4 regions of the Sodalis sp. RH14 genome follow, and region 4 is predicted to be linked to each of the others. Evidence: predicted binding sites of a transcription regulator. Region 4 holds the regulator's gene; each other region holds the start of a gene.

Region 1 (4,535 bases), 2.0 Mb from region 4:
TGGCGGCGCGGTCGGGCAGGCGGTTCCTGCCCTTGGGCGGCATGCGGTACAGCGGATACTGAAATTCGCCCTGGGGCGTATAGCGGGCCTGAATCACCGGCGTGTAATAGCCGGTGAACTGTACATTGCCGTAATTATCCACCCCTTCCATCTGGTAGGCCTTGACGCCGAACTGGCTGAGCTGGCGGGTATCCGCGCCCGCCATGGCCCAGCGCTTGACGGCGTCGAAATTGGCGCTGTTGCGGCTATACAGGCCCGCGGCGGCGTATTGCGTTTCAGCCACCTGATCGGCGTAGTCCTTGGCATTAACCGGTCGCCCCTTGGCATTGGGTTCATTGACCAGCCCGAACGGCTGGGTAAGAAGACCATCTTTATACTGTTGTCCACGATCGGTGGGGCGCGACGAACAGCCGGCCAGAATGGCGAAAATCAGGCCAATGAAAAGATAGTGTGCCCATTGTTTGTTCATAACGTTCTCATGCCGGTTCCATTTGCCTATGTATCAACGGCGAACGATAGCAAAGGCGGTTCAATAGATAAATGCATTATTGCAAAAACAACCGTCTGTTTTGCTTATAAAACAGGCAAAAAAGCGCCTCTTTAAACAAAAATCATTATAGCAGGCGATTAATCGCAAAAAGGGGTTGCATCAAAGGCTGTCCGGAGTATAGTGCGCTTCCACGGACGCGGGGTGGAGCAGCCTGGTAGCTCGTCGGGCTCATAACCCGAAGGTCGTCGGTTCAAATCCGGCCCCCGCAACCAATTAAGCAGTAAAAGTCATACGTTAAGAAAAGAATTAAAAAAAAGAGTAAAAGAAGCAAGCATCTGACTGCTCACAGATGTAGTATATCGGACGCGGGGTGGAGCAGCCTGGTAGCTCGTCGGGCTCATAACCCGAAGGTCGTCGGTTCAAATCCGGCCCCCGCAACCACTTCTTGAAAAATGACAGGCTAAAGCGCTTAACCCACTCTAAGGTGGGTTTTTTGTTGTCTGCATTACGCAAAACGCGCCGCCTCACCGGCCCGAGATCACCCCACCCGCCGCAAAATACGCCTTGATGCCCGCCAGGATGGCGTGCGCCACCTGCTGCTGGAAATGCGTGGTGCGCAGGCGCCGCTCCTCTTCCACATTGCTGATAAACGCGGTCTCCACCAGGATGGAGGGAATATCTGGCGCCTTGAGCACCGCAAAACCTGCCTGATCCACGCTGCGTTTATGCAGGTGCGCGATTTTCCCCAGATGATGCAACACCGCCTTGCCGAATTTCAGGCTGTCGTTGATGGTGGCGGTCTGCACCAAATCAAACAAGGTATGATCCAGATAGCGGTCGCCGCTTTTGCCTACCCCGCCGATATCGTCCGCGGCGTTCTGGGTTTGCGCCAGGAAACGCGCGGCGGCGCTGGTGGCCCCTTTGGTGGACAGCGCAAACACCGACGCGCCGCGTGCCGCGCGGTTGGTAAACGCGTCGGCATGAATGGAGACGAACAGATCCGCGCGCTGTTTGCGCGCTTTCGCCACCCTGACCTTCAGCGGAATAAAGACATCCTCATTGCGCGTCATATAGACTTTCATATTGGGCTCACGGTCAATCAAGGCGCGCAGGTGGCGGGCAATCTTGAGCACCACATCCTTTTCGCGGGTGCGGAACTTGCCGATGGCGCCAGGATCCTCACCGCCATGGCCGGGGTCGAGCATGATGACAACCGGCCGGTCGCGCCCGGCTTTGCCGGCGCGCGGCGCCTGGGATTCGGGCGGCAGGCTGCGCGCCAGATCGCCCTGATTGTAGTCCTCCAGCAGCGCCAGCAGCGGATCGTCTTGCAGCGCGGAACGGCTGCCGGCCCGGGGATAGAGATCCATGATGAGACGATGTTTGAACCCGGCCACCGGCGGCAGGGCCAGGAAGCGCGCCTGGACCGGCTGCTTCAGTTCGATCACCATCCTGGCGGTGCGATCGTCAAACTGGCCGGCCCGTATCCGGCTGATGTAGGGGTCCGCTTCCCTGACCAATTGACCGGCGCCCTTCAGCACCGAATTAAGCTGGGCATCCTGGATATCCACCACCAGCCGATCGGGATTGCCAAGGACAAACTGGCGATAGCGCAAGGGGGACTGGGATTCAAGCGTAATGCGGGTATAACTGGCCGCGGGCCAGATGCGCACGGCCACCACCAGCGGCGCCGCCATTCCGATGCGACTGAGCGTTAACAGCCAGGTGGCGGCGGTTGCCTGCAGCAGCCGCCTGCGCCCCTTATTATGATGTGAATCCGGCATATCGCCCCAGGATAAAAGCTAATATAATGAAAAAGCAGTCATTTTTTCGAATGGCAAAAACTTTAGCGAATCCGCCGGTATCTGTCATCCTTAAAAGGCTCTATGCTTAGTGCTTCGGGGTTTATTTTCGATTCTTTACAAACAAGAATGGGGAAAAATGCTGCTTGCCAATACCCTATTTATAGAATAAAAATACACAAAATCAGAATAATCATTCACAGAGGATTTGCCGTGAAGGAACGTAGTACTGAACTGGTCCAAGGCTTTCGTCACTCAGTTCCCTATATCAATGCCCATCGGGGCAAGACGTTTGTCGTCATGTTAGGCGGCGAAGCCATCGAACATGAAAACTTCGCCAACATCGTTAATGATATCGGCCTCCTTCACAGCCTGGGCATCCGCCTGGTGCTGGTCTATGGCGCACGGCCGCAAATCGACGCCAATCTGTCGGTGCACCACCTGGAACCTATTTACCACAAGCATACCCGCGTCACCGACGCGCCGACCCTTGAACTGGTCAAGCAGGCGGCCGGCCTGCTGCAGCTGGATATTACCGCGCGGCTGTCCATGAGCCTGAACAATACGCCGCTGCAGGGGGCGCATATTAATGTGGTCAGCGGCAATTTTATCATTGCCCAGCCGCTCGGGGTGGACGACGGGGTGGACTACTGCCACAGCGGCCGCATCCGCCGTATCGACGACGAGGCGATACATCGCCAGCTGGACAGCGGCGCTATCGTGCTGCTCGGGCCGGTGGCGGTATCGGTAACCGGCGAGAGCTTTAACCTGACCTCGGAAGAAGTGGCCACCCAGCTGGCTATCAAACTGAAAGCGGAAAAGATTATCGGCTTTTGTTCTTCGCAAGGGGTGTGTGACGATAAGGGCGAGATAATATCCGAACTGTTTCCCAATGAGGCCCAGCTGCGTATCGACGCGCTGGAAAAAAAAGGCGATTACCATTCCGGCACGGTGCGCTTTTTGCGCGGCGCGGTGAAAGCCTGCCGCAGCGGCGTGCGCCGTTGCCATCTGATCAGCTATCAGGATGACGGCGCGCTGGTGCAGGAACTGTTCTCCCGCGAAGGCATAGGCACCCAGATCGTGATGGAAAGCGCGGAACAGGTGCGGCGCGCGACCATTAACGATATCGGCGGCATCCTGGAATTGATACGCCCGCTGGAGCAGCAGGGCATCCTGGTGCGCCGGTCCCGCGAACAGCTGGAAATGGAAATCGATAAATTCACTATTATCGAACGGGACAACCTGACCATTGCCTGCGCCGCCCTTTACCCCTTTCCGGAAGAACAGCTGGGGGAGATGGCCTGCGTGGCCGTGCATCCCGATTACCGCAGTTCGTCGCGCGGCGAAATGCTGTTGCAGCGCATTACGCAGCAGGCGCGCCAGATGGGGCTGAAAAAGCTGTTTGTGCTGACGACGCGCAGCATTCACTGGTTCCAGGAGCGCGGTTTTACCCCGGCGGAAGTGGAAGTGCTGCCGCAGCAGAAGCAGGCGCTGTATAACTACCATCGCCGTTCAAAAATCCTGGTGGCGGACCTCACCGGCCAGTAACCGGGCTGCGCCGGCGAGCATTCCCGGGACGCCCGCCGGCTACCGCGTGCGCCGGCAAGCCTGCCGGCGGCCTACCCCTTTAACAGCAATTCCCGCAGGCCGCTGCGCCGCTCGGTCGGCGTGGCGATGGCCTGGCTTATCACCTCGTCGTTGGCATAGACCGACAGCCGCTCGCGGGCGCGGGTAATGGCCGTATAGACCAGCTCGCGGGTTAGCACCGGCAGAAACTGGTTGGGCAGCACCAGCGCCGTATGGATAAACTCCGACCCCTGGGATTTATGCACCGTCATGGCAAAAGCGGTTTCATGATCGGGCAGACGGCTTAGCGGCACCGCCTTGATGGTGCCGTCAGGCAGCGGGAAGCAGACCCGCAGCGCCGACTGCGCATCCGGCAGCATAATACCGATATCGCCGTTATACAGTCCAAGGGACGGCGCATTGCGGGTGATCATCAGCGGCCGTCCCGCATACCCCCTGCCGGCGGCATCCGCCTGGCGCTTAATCAACCCCGCCTGGGCCAGCGCCTGTTCAATCCGCGCGTTAAGGCCGGCGACGCCGAAGGGCCCTTCGCGCAGCGCGCACAGCAGGCGGTAGCGGTCAAATGCCGCTAACACCGCGCCCGCCCCGGCGCCGTCCCGCACCAGCCGCAGGTAATCACGATAGCCCGCCACGCACCCGTCGAGCAGGCGCAGATAGTC
Region 2 (4,535 bases), 510 kb from region 4:
GCTTCCGGCGCGATCAGGAAAAAGTGATTGCCGTCGAACTTGGCCAGCGCCTGGGCCAGGGAGTGGACGGTGCGGCCGTACTTCAGGTCGCCCACCAGGGCCACGTTAAGGTTATTCAGCCGTCCCTGGGTTTCCTGAATGGTAAACAGGTCAAGCAGGGTCTGGGTCGGGTGCTGGTTGGCGCCGTCGCCGGCGTTGAGGATGGGCACGCCGCCGGAAAATTCGGTGGCGAGCCGGGCGGCCCCCTCCTGCGGATGGCGCATGACGATGGCGTCGACGTAGGTGCTGATAACCGAAATAGTATCCGCCAGGGTTTCGCCCTTTTTGCCCAGGGAGGTATTGCCGGCGTCGGAGAACCCGACCACCGAGGCGCCCAGGCGGTGGATGGCGGTTTCAAACGACAGCCTGGTACGGGTGGAGGCTTCAAAAAAACAGCTGGCCACCACTTTATGTTTCAACAGCTCCGGTTGCGGACGGGCTTTCAGGCCGGCTGCGGTGCGCAGTACCAGCTCCAGCTCCTCGCGGTTCAGGTCATTAATGGAAATGATGTGTTTTTGATAAAGGGGGTTAGCCATGTATGTCCTCCTTACGGGTGTCGTTGACGCCGGCCTTGCGCAAGTGTAGATCGCGGTCCGGGATAGCGCGCAAAAAAAAGCCCCTCAACGAGGGGCCTGATACGGATAGATAAAAACGGGCAACGGGAGCAGCAACGGCAGCTGGCCGCCTGCGGGCAGGCGGCGGCAGTCATAGGCAGCAAAAATCACGCAGCTGTTCATTGATCCTCCCGGCAAATTGCCCGGAATTATACGCGCGTGCCGGCACACTTCAAGGGCCAAGACGCCGATATTTATGAATAAGCAAACGATTGGCTTGCTAATCAAAATAAGTGTTAAATAACTCTCTTTTTTCGCGCGCAATCTGATTTATAATGAAACGATATTTCATTTTAAGGAAAAATTATGATCACCGGTAATATCCATCATCTCGATCTCGTGCCTTATCTGCCCGCCAAGCTGCGTGACGCCATCGACTATGTCAAACAACACATTACCAGCGAGACGCCGCTGGGTAAGCATGATATCGACGGCGACCGGGTATTTGTGCTGATCTCCAACGACAGCACCGATCTGCTGGAAAAGCGTCGCGCCGAGTTCCACGCTAAATATCTCGATATCCAGATCGTGCTGGACGGCGTGGAAGGCATGACCTTCAGCAACCTGCCGGCGGGCAAGACCGATACCGACTGGCTGGCGGATAAGGATATTGCCTTCCTGGCCGCCGGCGAGCAGGAAAAACAGTTTGTGATGCAGGCGGGCGACTTTGTGGTGTATTACCCCGGCGAAGTGCATAAACCGCTGTGCGCGGTCGGCGCGCCGGCCCATGTGCGCAAAGCGGTGGTGAAAATCGACACCGCCCTGGTTCGCTGAACAGATAGTACGCCGGCTTATTCCCGCGCGAGCGTTGCCACCATCACCGCTTTGATGGTGTGCAACCGGTTCTCCGCCTGATCGAATACCAGGCTGTGCGCCGATTCAAACACCTCGTCGGTCACTTCCATGCCGCCGGCCAGGCCATATTGTTCGGCCATTTGTTTGCCTACGCCGGTCTGGTCGTCATGGAACGCGGGCAGGCAGTGCAGAAATTTCACCTCTGGGTTGCCGGTCAGCCGGAGCATCGCCATATTGACCTGGTAGGGACGCAGCAGGGCGATACGCTCTCCCCACAGGGCTTTCTCCTCGCCCATGGAAACCCAAACGTCGGTGTAGATAAAATCCACCTCGCGCACGCCCGCCGCGATATCCTCGGTCAGGGTAATATTGCCGCCGCGCTGTTGCGCCAGTTCGCGGCAATGGGCCACCAGCCGCTTATCCGGCCAACAGGCGCTGGGGGCGACCAGGCGTAAATCCAGGCCGGTCAGCGCCGCCGCTTCCAGCATGCTGTTGCCCATATTGTTGCGGGCGTCCCCCACGTAGGCGAACGCCATCTGCGCGAAGGTTTTCTGCGGCAGGTGTTCCTGCATGGTCAGCAGATCGGCCAGTAACTGGGTAGGGTGGAACTCGGTGGTTAACCCGTTCCACACCGGCACGCCGGCATGGCGCGCCAGTGTCTCGACGATCTCCTGGCCATAGCCGCGGTATTGAATGCCGTCGTAAAGCCGGCCCAGGACCCGGGCGGTATCCTTAATGGATTCCTTATGTCCGATCTGGCTGCCGCTCGGGCCGAGATAGGTGACGCGCGCGCCCTGATCGAATGCGGCGACTTCGAAAGAGCAGCGGGTGCGGGTCGAGTCTTTTTCGAAGATGAGCGCGATATTTTTACCCGCCAGGCGCGGCGTTTCCCGCCCGGACTGTTTTTCCCGCTTCAGGCTGGCGGCCAGGGCCAGTAATTCATGGATCTCGGCGGGCGTGAAATCCAATAACTTCAGGAAATGACGGTGATAGAACTGGCTCATATGCGGCGTTCTCCGGTCTTAATCAATTGTAAATTGAATTTAAATTCACTTTATATGTATGAATATTCAATTTCAAGTGTTGATATCAATTCTTTCATGTTTAAGCTGGAGCCTTACCCCCGGCTGTGGGAAAATAGGCTCCTAACAGGCCGACCGACGCATTGAGGATTGAGGGCATGGCACATCAATTTCTGGAAGAGCAGCGTGACGAAACGCGTTTGATAATCGAAGAGCTGCTGGAAGATGGCAGCGATCCGGAAGCGCTTTACACCATCGAACACCATCTGTCCGCCGAGAATTTCGATACGCTGGAAAAAGCCGCGGTCGAAGCCTTCAAGCTGGGTTATGAAGTCACCGATGCCGAAGAGCTGGAAGTGGAAGACGGCTCCGTGCTGATGTGCTGCGACGCCGTCAGCGAAATCGCGCTGAACGCGGAACTTATCGACACCCAGGTCGAACAGCTGTTTACCCTGGCCGAGCGCTTGGGCGTTAATTATGACGGCTGGGGCACGTATTTTGAAGACGGCGAAGACGACGAAGACGACGAAGCGGATGAGGACGGCGAAGAGGGGATTGACGGCTCGGCCCCGCCGGCGCGCGGCCTTCTGGATCAGGACGACAACGGCACCCGCCACTAAGGCCATACGCGCCGTCAGATCAAAGGCTTAAGCATCGTGACTTCGCAATCCACATGTCCGGTGTGGCCCATCGGCCCGGCGATATGCCCAAACCCCAGCCGTTCATACAGCGCTATGGCCCGGGTCAGGGTGGCGGTGGTTTCCAGGTAACAGTGGGTAAAACCCTGCCCGCGGGCAAAGTCCAGCGCCTTGAGCGCCAGCTCATGGGCCAGGCCGCGCCCGCGCAGGACCGATAAAAAATACATCTTCTGCAGTTCACATATCCCCACATCCGCGCCGGCCAGCGGGGCAATGCCGCCGCCGCCGGCAATCCTGCCTTCAAACTCAATCACCCAGTACGCGCTGCGCGGCTGGCTGTAGAGCTGGTACAGATTATCCAGGTTCGGGTCGGAGACGGTATAGCCTTTATCCGCCGTCAGGCCGAACTCGGCCGATACCTGGCGAATGACGTCGGCAATGGCATGGTTATCTTCCGGCGTAATGGGGCGCACCAGAATATTGACTGAAGTAGCTGTGGACATCGTCATTACCCAAAAAAGAAAAAAGACACTAAGCGTTCTGGATTTATTGTTATGAGTAATAGCATCGCGCGGGCGGCGGATGCAAATAAATTAAACGGCGGTTAAACTTTTGTCGATTGCCGGCAAACCTCCACACGCGCTGAAAGCGGGTGTGCCGGGCCGGGAACCGAGCGAGCGCCCACGTCTTTGCACGACGGCGCGGACGTTGGCACGCGCTTATGGCTCACCTCCGTGTGAGCCATAAGCGCGCGTCTATGTCGCAGGGACGATTTACGCTCGCCCTCATGCCCGCGGGCATGGCCTGACCGGCAAACGCCCGCGGGTGACGCTTTCGTTGTCAGCTATAAATTGGCGATGGTCGCCTGCTGCTCCAGCAGCTTGGCCTTGGCGTCGGCATAACCCGCCAGTTTTTCCCGCTCTTTCGCCACCACCGCTTCCGGCGCGCGGGCGACAAAACCTTCGTTGGACAGCTTGCTCTCGATGCGCCCGATCTCGGTATCGATTTTCAGCACTTCGTTGGCCAGCCGGTCCAGCTCCAGGGCTTTGTCGATAATGCCCGCCATCGGGATCAGCAGTTCGCCTTCCTCCACCAGCTTGACGATGGAGACCGGGCCTTTCTCGCCGTCCGCCAGGATATCCAGGCTCTGCAGCCGCGCCAACGTCTGGATAAAGCTCTTGTTATCCGCAATCCGCCGGCGGGTCAGCGCCGTGGCGCCGCGCACCAGGACATCCAGCGGTTTGCCGGGGGCGATATTCATCTCGCTGCGAATGGTGCGCACGGCGATAACCAGCTGTTTAATCCATTCCACGTCCGCCAGCGCCTGCGTATCGTCAAGCGTGGCGTCAAACTGCGGGAAGGCTTGCAGCATCAGCGTATCGTCGGTAATGCCCTTGAGCACTTTCACCCGCTGCCAGATGGTTTCG
Region 3 (4,535 bases), 720 kb from region 4:
GATCACCCGGCAGGTATCGAGCACCTCGCGGGTTTCGTCGCTGAGCTGGTAATGACGGGGCAACAGCGGGCGTTTGGAGTTCAATTCGCGGATCAGAAACGCCTGTTTATCGCTTTCAGACCAGCTTTCGTAATCCCCCAGCCCCAGGTAGCGGGTGACTTCGCTTAACGCTTCCGTGTGACGCGTGCTTTCCTGGCGCACGTCGATACGCACCAGCTGGATGCCGAAGCACTTGATACGCCGTAGGGTATCCAGCAACTGGCCGCTGGCAATAATGCCCATGCCGCAGGCTTTCAGCGATTCGTAACAGGCAAACAAGGGCGCCCAAAGCTGATCGTTGTGCTCCAGCAGATCTTCCGGCGGCAGCACCAGCTCGCCCCTGAGTTTCGCCGACAGCCAGTTCTGGGTGCCGATCAATTGGGCGCGCAACCGCTTCATGATGACCCGATAAGGTTCCTGGATTTCGTCGCCGCCGGCCAATGCCCGTAGCTCCGGCGTGCATTCCGTCATCGACAGCTCGGATACCAGTACCTGGATGTCGCGGATAAACAGATCGGCGGCTTTCCAGCGGCTTAACAACAACACGCGCCGGGTGATATCGGCGGTGACGTTGGGGTTGCCGTCCCGATCGCCGCCCATCCAGGAGGTAAATCGCACCGGCACGTTCTCCACCGGCAGTTTATAACCGAACACCGTTTCCAGCTGTTCGTTCAGTTCGCGCAAATACTGCGGCACGCCTTCCCACAGGCTGTTTTCCACATTGGCGAAACCCCATTTTGCCTCGTCCACCGGCGATGGACGGTTTTTGCGTATCTCGTCCGTATGCCAGTATTGCGACACCAGCTGGCGCAGACGCCGCATAATCTGTTTACGCTCATAGTCCGCCAGATCGCTGTGATCCAGCTGTTTCAGGCAGCTGTTGACTTCAACCATCATATGGATCAGGGTGCGGCGGGCAATTTCGGTGGGATGGGCGGTTAATACCAGTTCGATTGACAGTGACTCCACCGCGGCGCGAATATCTTTATCATCCAGCGCGTTATTCTCTTTCAGACGGGCAAAGACCTTACCCAGGCCTTCCGGGTTATTCGCCGCCTCGCCGTGGGGGGAAATGACGTGGAACTGTTCCGCGGTATTGGTCAGGTTCAAAAACTGACTGAAGGCGCGTGCCACGGGCAGCAACTCGTCATTGGATAAGTTCTGTAAAGTGGAAAGCAGTTCCTGGCGATGGGTTTCGCTACCCGCACGGGAGGACTTTGACAGCTTGCGGATGGTCTCTACCTTATCCAGGATATTCTCGCCCATCGCATCTTTTATGGTGTCGCCCAGAAGTTTCCCGAGCATACTAACGTTGCTTCGCATTGCCGAATATTGTTCGTTCATAAGGACCCTGATCCAACTCACCTGAAAATTTATTTCACCCGAATGACGTAAATCACCCACCGTTATCTAGCCATGTATCCATTCATTCGTCAAATGACATCAATTCACGCCATATAACATTAAAATCGCGTCAATTCTTGAAAGTTAACAACATGTAATGATTATAAGAAATACTTATCGCCATAAACCTGGCCGCGCCTTTCATACGGGGCCAGGCGCGCGAAGTCTGGGGCAAAGGACAAAAAGTCAGCGATGATCATTGCAGGCAGAAATGTCGTATCACTTGGGAAATTAATTCCCGCGTCGGTTTAATAAAGGCGGTATCAATATATTCGTCGGGCTGATGCGCCTGTTTTATCGATCCCGGGCCCAAGACGAGAGTGGGGCACAGCTGCTGGATAAACGGCGCTTCGGTACAATAATTGACCACATCGGTTTTGACGCCCAGCAACGTCTCCACCACTGCCACCAGACGATGGTCCGCCGGGCATTCATAACCGGGGATGGGCGGATGCAGGGCGGTAATGGTTAACCGTCCCGGCCAGCGCGCGCTTACCGGCGCCAGGGCCTCGGTCAATAACCCGTCCAGGTCGCCGAGCGTCAGGCCGGGCAACGGGCGGATATCCATATGCAGCTCGCAGCAGCCGCAAATGCGATTGGCGGAATCACCGCCGTGGATGTGGCCGAAATTCATGGTGGGGTAGGGGATGTCGAAGGCCGGGTGATGGTAACGTTCCTGCAACGTATTGCGTAGTATCATCAGGTGGGAAATGGCCTCGTGCATCAGTTCGATAGCGTTAACGCCCAGGCTCGGGTCGCTGGAGTGGCCTGATTGGCCCTGGATACGCACCGCATTGGAAATATGGCCTTTATGGGCGCGCACCGGCTGCAGCGAGGTCGGTTCGCCGATAATGGCGCAATCCGGGCGCAGCTCGCTGGACTGGGCGAAATAGCTGGCTCCCGCCATACTGGTTTCCTCATCGGCGGTGGCGAGGATATATAATGGCTTTTGCAGCTTGCTGGTATCGATATCGCGCAGCGTGTCGAGGATAAAGGCAAAAAAGCCTTTCATATCGGCGGTGCCCAGGCCATACAGCTTATTATTGTCTTCGGTCAGGGTAAAGGGATCGCGTGTCCAGCGTCCGTCGTCAAACGGGACGGTATCGGTGTGCCCCGTCAGCAGCAGGCCGCCGGCGCCGCTGCCGATACGGGCCAGCATATTATATTTGTTGCGCGTGCCCGGCACCGGCTGGATTTCGACCTGGAAACCCAGCGTCGTGAACCACCCCGCCAGCAAATTGATTAAGGTCTGATTACTTTGATCCAGGGCGCTGTCGGTGGCACTGATGGACGGCGTGGCGATCAGGGCGCGGTACAACTCCATAAACGGGGGTAATTTTGTCTTCACTGTTGACAGCCTTTAGTTTGGATAGTATCAATATTCATGCAATAATAGTGAATAAAAATACACTAACGTTGAGCGTAAAGTAAACGGATACTTACCAGACTACTACGCTTGACCTCGCGGGTGAACAGCGAATAGTTGCTTAAGCGACGACTTAGGCGACAAAGAGTTGCTGGAGATCCCTTCTCGTCGTGATAGCAAATCAAGAAGGTGAACAAAAGTCATGCTGAATACGCTGATTGTTGGTGCCAGCGGATACGCCGGAGCTGAGCTTGCGGCCTATCTCAACCGTCACCCGCATATGAACATAACCGCTTTGGCGGTTTCAGCGCAAAGTGCGGATGCCGGGAAATTACTGTCCGAACTGCATCCCCAGCTTAAGGGAGTGGTCGATTTACCACTGCTGCCCCTGACCGACGCCGCTGAACTGGCGAAAACGGTGGATGTGGTGTTTCTCGCCACCGCCCATGAGGTCAGCCACGATCTAGCGCCGGTATTCCTGGCCGCCGGCTGCGTGGTGTTCGACCTCTCCGGCGCGTTCCGCGTCAATCAGGCATCGTTCTACAGCCAGTATTATGGTTTTGAACACCAGCATGCCGACTGGCTGGCGAAGGCGGTCTACGGCCTGGCGGAATGGCAGGGCGAGGCGTTGCAGCAGGCCCAGCTGATTGCCGTGCCGGGCTGCTATCCCACCGCGTCCCAGCTGGCGCTCAAGCCGCTGGTCGACGGCGGTCTGCTTAACGGCGCCCAGTGGCCGGTGATCAACGCCGTCAGCGGCGTCAGCGGCGCTGGCCGGAAAGCGTCGCTTGCCGCCAGCGTCTGCGAGGTCAGTCTGCAACCCTACGGCATATTTACCCATCGCCACCAGCCGGAAATCGCCGCCCATCTTGGCATCCCGGTGATATTTACCCCCCATTTAGGCAATTTTGCCCGCGGTATCCTGGCCACCATCACCTGCCGCTTAAACGCGGGCGTGACGGCGGGCGATGTGGCCGAATCCTATCATAACGCCTATCACGATAAACCCCTGGTACGGTTGTATGAGAAAGGCGTGCCGGCGCTGAAGGCGGTAGTGGGACTGCCGTTTTGCGATATTGGCTTCGCGGTGCAGGGCGAGCATTTAATCGTGGTGGCCACCGAAGATAATTTATTAAAAGGAGCGGCCGCGCAGGCAGTACAATGCGCTAATATCCGCTTTGGTTTTGCACAAACGCAGGCGCTGCTGTAACGGCTGGCGACGAGGTAATAAAAATAATGAATCCGTTAATTATAAAACTGGGTGGCGTGTTACTCGATAGCGAAGAGGCGCTGGAGCGTTTATTTTCGGCGCTGGACAGCTATCGCGCGCAGCATCAACGCCCGTTGCTGATTGTTCATGGCGGCGGTTGCCTGGTGGACGAGCTGATGAAAAAACTGGCGCTGCCGGTGACCAAGGTCAACGGCCTGCGGGTTACGCCGGCGGATCAGATTGATATCATCACCGGCGCGCTGGCCGGCACGGCCAATAAGACCCTGCTGGCCTGGTCAAAAAAACATGCCATCCCGGCGGTCGGGTTATGCCTGGGCGACGGCAATAGCGTCGATGTTACAACGCTTGATGAGAAACTCGGCCATGTCGGCAAGGCGCAGCCGGGTTCGCCGGCGTTGTTAAATACCTTGCTTGGCGCCGGTTACCTGCCGGTTATCAGCTCTATCGGCATTACCGCCGACGGCCGGCTGATGAACGTCAATGCGGACCAGGCCGCCA
Region 4 (4,535 bases):
ACCAAATGAAGGGGAAAGGGTCGGAGGCCGGCAGATGACCGGCGCGTCCCACCGCCGGCACGTGCGATGGCGATCGCTAACAGCCGCGGCCCAGGGTTCCGGGTCGCGGCGTACAGGCTACTGATTGATGAATTTTTCGCCCAGTTCGATATCTTTCTTCAGCACATCCTTCATCTGTTCCAGCGCCTGCTGTTCGAACGCGCTCAAGGTACCGATGGATTGACGTTCTTCCAGCCCTTGTCTGCCCAACAACAGCGGTTGGGCAAAGAAACGGGTAAATTCGCCGTCCCCTTCAACGTACGCGCATTCCACCACGCCGGCTTCACCCTGCATGGCGCGCACCAACGACAAGCCGAACCGCGCCGCCGCCTGGCCCATTGATAACGTGGCCGAACCGCCGCCGGCTTTCGCTTCCACGACCTCGGTGCCGGCATTCTGGATACGGCGGGTGAGATCGGCGATTTCCTGCTCGCTGAAGCTCACGCCTTTCACCTGTGACAATAAAGGCAGGATAGTGACGCCGGAATGGCCGCCAATCACACGCACTTCCACGTCCTCGGGCCGCAAGCCTTTCAGCTCGGCGACAAAAGTATTGGAACGGATGATATCCAGGGTAGTGACGCCGAAAAGCTTGCGTTTGTCATACACCCCGGCTTTCTTCAGCGCTTCAGCGGCAATCGCCACGGTGGTATTGACGGGATTGGTGATAATGCCGATTAACGCCGTGGGACAGGCTTTCGCCACCTGGTTGATCAGGTTGCGTACAATGCCCGCATTGACGTTAAACAGATCGGCGCGATCCATGCCGGGCTTACGCGCCACGCCGGCGGAAATAAGAACGATGTCCGCCCCTGCCAAGGCGGGGGTTGCGTCCTCGCCGCTAAAGCCCTTAATCTTGACCGCGGTGGGAATATGGCTGAGATCGACCGCCACGCCGGGCGTTACGGGGGCGATGTCATAAAGAGAGAGTTCTGAACCTGGAGGGAGCTGGGTTTTGAGCAACAGGGCAAGGGCCTGGCCTATGCCACCCGCTGCGCCGAGAACTGCGACTTTCATTCTAATCTCCTTATTATTATAGGAAAAATTAAATGCCGTCAAATCATCTGGTTATGATCATAGAGACATAAACGGGTAAAAACAAATCAGCGATCGCAAATTTGAGAATTGACGCATTAACTTCCCTTTTTTATCCCTATTAGCCGCCCGAATTCCCATGCCGGATGACCTCACCGGATAATGCCTGTCGCCGCCGTTCAATACCCGTGGTTAGCGTCCACACTACACCGACAGCAATGGTTAAAACAACATCAAATTAATAACATTCTCTTTACTTTTAACGGCCATGAAATATGGGAGCCCGGTCATGGTCGGTTTGAATAGATATTGCTAAGCTGATTGTTTTGCCGACTTAATTTGGCCATCCTGGCGGTGGCTGCGCATTGTTATTGCATAAAAATGCAAATTTATGCATAATTCGTCGTACAATACTGGCTACTGGTTTGGGAAAATATGCGCAACCACTTTAAACAAGAAGAACTGGTGAAAGCTTTTAAGGCCTTGCTTAAGGAAGAGAAATTCAGCTCCCAAGGTGAAATCGTTTTTGCATTGCAAGAACAGGGATTTGAAAATATTAACCAGTCCAAGGTATCAAGGATGCTGACTAAATTCGGCGCGGTAAGGACCCGCAACGCGAAGATGGAAATGGTCTATTGCCTGCCGGCGGAACTGGGCGTGCCCACCACCAGCAGTCCGCTGAAAAACCTGGTGCTGGATGTCGATCACAACGACGCGGTTATCGTTATCCATACCAGTCCCGGCGCCGCCCAGCTTATCGCGCGGCTGCTGGATTCCCTGGGTAAATCCGAAGGCATCCTGGGCACCATAGCCGGGGACGATACGATCTTTACCACCCCCGCCAAGGGTTTTAGCGTAAAGCAGCTTTACGAAGCCATCCTTATTCTGTTTGAACAGGAACTTTAAGCCGACGATCGGGCGCGTTATAACGCCAGCGCCTAACATTCGTGCTTTTCATCGCTTTTATGCCGCTGCAAAAGCGTCATCACGCCACAAATGATGCTGCCTTTGTGGCCCTAAGCCCCGCTAATATTCTCTCTAGGGTTTCACCGCGGCGGTTTCCACCGCCGGAAGCCGGCCAGACAGCACGTTTGGCTAAAAACCGCTATCTGATTGAAATTACAATTATTTAACATTAATTGTATATTATTCAATCACTTTTAATAGCTTTTTCTTATATCATGCGAAAGTACAGAAATAAAGTTTCATAATAAATTATGAGCAAACTACTAATACCTACCGTTACTAGTGTATACTTTGTTTCGTGATGAACATCACGTTTTACATCCTGTTGTCAGCAATAAAGAACAGCATGAAGAACGTCAGTCAAAAGAATAGTAGAGGTATAAAACATGAAAATTAAAACCGCAGTATCACTGATGACCGTAATGTCAGCCTTATCTTTCGGCGCCTTCGCCGCAGAATCAATCTCGCAGGATCAGGCCAGCGGCTTGCATTCGTTCGGCACCGTAAGCGTAGGCGGGATCGCGGGCGCGCCTTCCGACATCCATCAGGCGCTGAATCAAGCTGCTCAAGCCAAAGGCGCAACGGCATACCACATCACGGAAGCCCGTGAAAATGATACCTGGCACGCCACGGCCGAGTTGTATAAATAAGCGCATGGATGGAGGGCACCGGCAGCGACTTGCCGCCGCGCCCTGGGCTGAATTGCTGAAAGCCGGCGGGTTCGTCAAGGCTTGAAAAAATAATCAATAACGCAGTGCAGAAAGAGTTTACTCCAGAAGTCAAAGCGGTTATGCCGTCGTCGCCCTCAGTTATTCCTGTGTCCAGTAATAACCCAAGACGCGGACAGCCGATTCCCTCTCGTCGTCCTATCCGGCGAACCTTTTCCCCCGCTTGCGGGGGTTTTTTTTGGCTTGCGCACGGCGCCTACACCGCCAGGCCGGCTTTCAGGTTTAACTGCGCCAGCAGTTTTTCATGAATGCCGCCGAAGCCGCCGTTGCTCATCACCAGAATGTAATCGCCCGGTTGCGACGTCTTGACAATCATTTCCACCAGCGTATCGACATCGGCGCTCCAATGCGCCGGCTGTACGCACGCCTCCGCCACCTCGCTCACCTGCCAGGGAATATGCTGGGGCTGGAATAAAAATACCTCGTCGGCGCGGCCCAGCGAAGGCGCCAGCTCATTTTTATTCAAGCCCATTTTCATGGTGTTGGAGCGCGGTTCCAGCACCGCCAGAATACGCGCGGTACCGCCAACTTTACTGCGCAACGCGGCTAGGGTCGCCAGGATTGCCGTGGGATGGTGAGCGAAATCATCATAGAGTTTCACGCCGTTGGCAGTCCCTTTAAGCTCAAGACGACGGCGGGCATTGATAAAGGATCCCAACGCCCGGCAGGCATCGGCCGGCTGCACCCCCACGTGACGGGCGGCGGCAATCGCCATCAGGCCATTATGCATATTGTGCTCGCCCACCAGATCCCACTGCACGTCGCCCATCAGCTCGCCTTGCAGGAAGACCTGGAACCGGCTGGCGTCCGCCGCGCTTTTTTTCGCCCGCCAGCTGCCTTCCTCACCGACATATTCCTGCTCGCTCCAGCAGCCCATCGCCATCACCTGCTTCAGATGCGGGTCGTTATCGGGCAGGATGATTTTCCCTTTGCCGGGCACCAGCCTGACCAGATGGTGGAACTGTTTTTGGATGGCTTTCAGATCGTCAAAAATATCCGCATGATCGAACTCAAGGTTATTAAGAATCAGGGTGCGCGGGCAATAATGGACAAATTTGGAACGCTTATCAAAAAACGCACAATCGTATTCATCCGCTTCCACCACGAAAAACGCGCCGTCGCCTAAACGTGCGGAAACGGTAAAATTCCCCGGCACGCCGCCTATCACGAACCCCGGCTGATAGCCGCACTCCTCCAGGATCCAGGTTACCATGCCGGCGGTGGTGGTTTTGCCATGGGTGCCGGCCACCGCTATCACCCAACGCTGCTGCAGCACGCGATCGTGCAGCCACTGCGGGCCGGACATGTAAGGAATACCCCGCTCCAGTACCGCTTCCACACAGGGATTGCCGCGGCTCATCGCATTACCGATAATGACCAGTTCCGGCTCGGGCGTCAGCTGCGCCGGATCGTAACCTTTGATCAGCACAATGCCCTGATCCTGCAGCAGCGTGCTCATCGGGGGATAGACGTTATCATCGGACCCGGTCACTTCATGCCCCAACGCGCGCGCCAGCATCGCCAGCCCACCCATAAATGTGCCGCAGATCCCGAGAATGTGTATGCGCATAATTTTTCCATTTTTTAACACGAACTGCGGCTCATTCTACCGCTGCGGCCGACTGATATAAACGGATTTGATGATGTACTCGCATTCGTTTAAGCTAAACTGCATTACATACGTAAGCGGCAAATCGATGAGTGTTAGCTCTGTCAGGTTAACCGGACTGTTACTCGGTCAGTGAAATCGGTCAGTGAAATTGGTCA

The links. The regulator ArgR, encoded in region 4, controls arginine synthesis, uptake and breakdown. The targets are predictions, from matches to a motif close to ANTGAATAAAAATACANT.
Region 1: the regulator ArgR is predicted to act here: its motif matches at 2,453-2,470, upstream of argA (amino-acid N-acetyltransferase).
Region 2: the regulator ArgR is predicted to act here: its motif matches at 2,485-2,502, upstream of argF (ornithine carbamoyltransferase).
Region 3: the regulator ArgR is predicted to act here: its motif matches at 2,838-2,855, upstream of argC (N-acetyl-gamma-glutamyl-phosphate reductase).

What each region holds. Positions count from the first base shown of each region.
Region 1 covers NZ_CP178739.1:4,672,832-4,677,366, forward strand. Annotated here, with positions in the region: gene mltA (murein transglycosylase A) at 1-469, opposite strand, end outside; tRNA gene ACL2XQ_RS21300 (tRNA-Met) at 686-762, shown strand; tRNA gene ACL2XQ_RS21305 (tRNA-Met) at 855-931, shown strand; gene amiC (N-acetylmuramoyl-L-alanine amidase AmiC) at 1,015-2,271, opposite strand; gene argA (amino-acid N-acetyltransferase) at 2,503-3,837, shown strand; gene recD (exodeoxyribonuclease V subunit alpha) at 3,909-4,535, opposite strand, start outside.
Region 2 covers NZ_CP178739.1:193,217-197,751, forward strand. Annotated here, with positions in the region: gene pyrB (aspartate carbamoyltransferase) at 1-575, opposite strand, end outside; gene ACL2XQ_RS00850 (YhcH/YjgK/YiaL family protein) at 960-1,427, shown strand; gene argF (ornithine carbamoyltransferase) at 1,445-2,452, opposite strand; gene rraB (ribonuclease E inhibitor RraB) at 2,629-3,090, shown strand; gene ACL2XQ_RS00865 (GNAT family N-acetyltransferase) at 3,105-3,611, opposite strand; gene ACL2XQ_RS00870 (valine--tRNA ligase) at 3,953-4,535, opposite strand, start outside.
Region 3 covers NZ_CP178739.1:5,962,944-5,967,478, forward strand. Annotated here, with positions in the region: gene ppc (phosphoenolpyruvate carboxylase) at 1-1,383, opposite strand, end outside; gene argE (acetylornithine deacetylase) at 1,640-2,791, opposite strand; gene argC (N-acetyl-gamma-glutamyl-phosphate reductase) at 3,012-4,016, shown strand; gene argB (acetylglutamate kinase) at 4,043-4,535, shown strand, end outside.
Region 4 covers NZ_CP178739.1:700,710-705,244, reverse strand. Annotated here, with positions in the region: gene mdh (malate dehydrogenase) at 118-1,056, opposite strand; gene argR (transcriptional regulator ArgR) at 1,510-1,980, shown strand; gene yhcN (peroxide/acid stress response protein YhcN) at 2,427-2,690, shown strand; gene mpl (UDP-N-acetylmuramate:L-alanyl-gamma-D-glutamyl-meso-diaminopimelate ligase) at 2,965-4,338, opposite strand.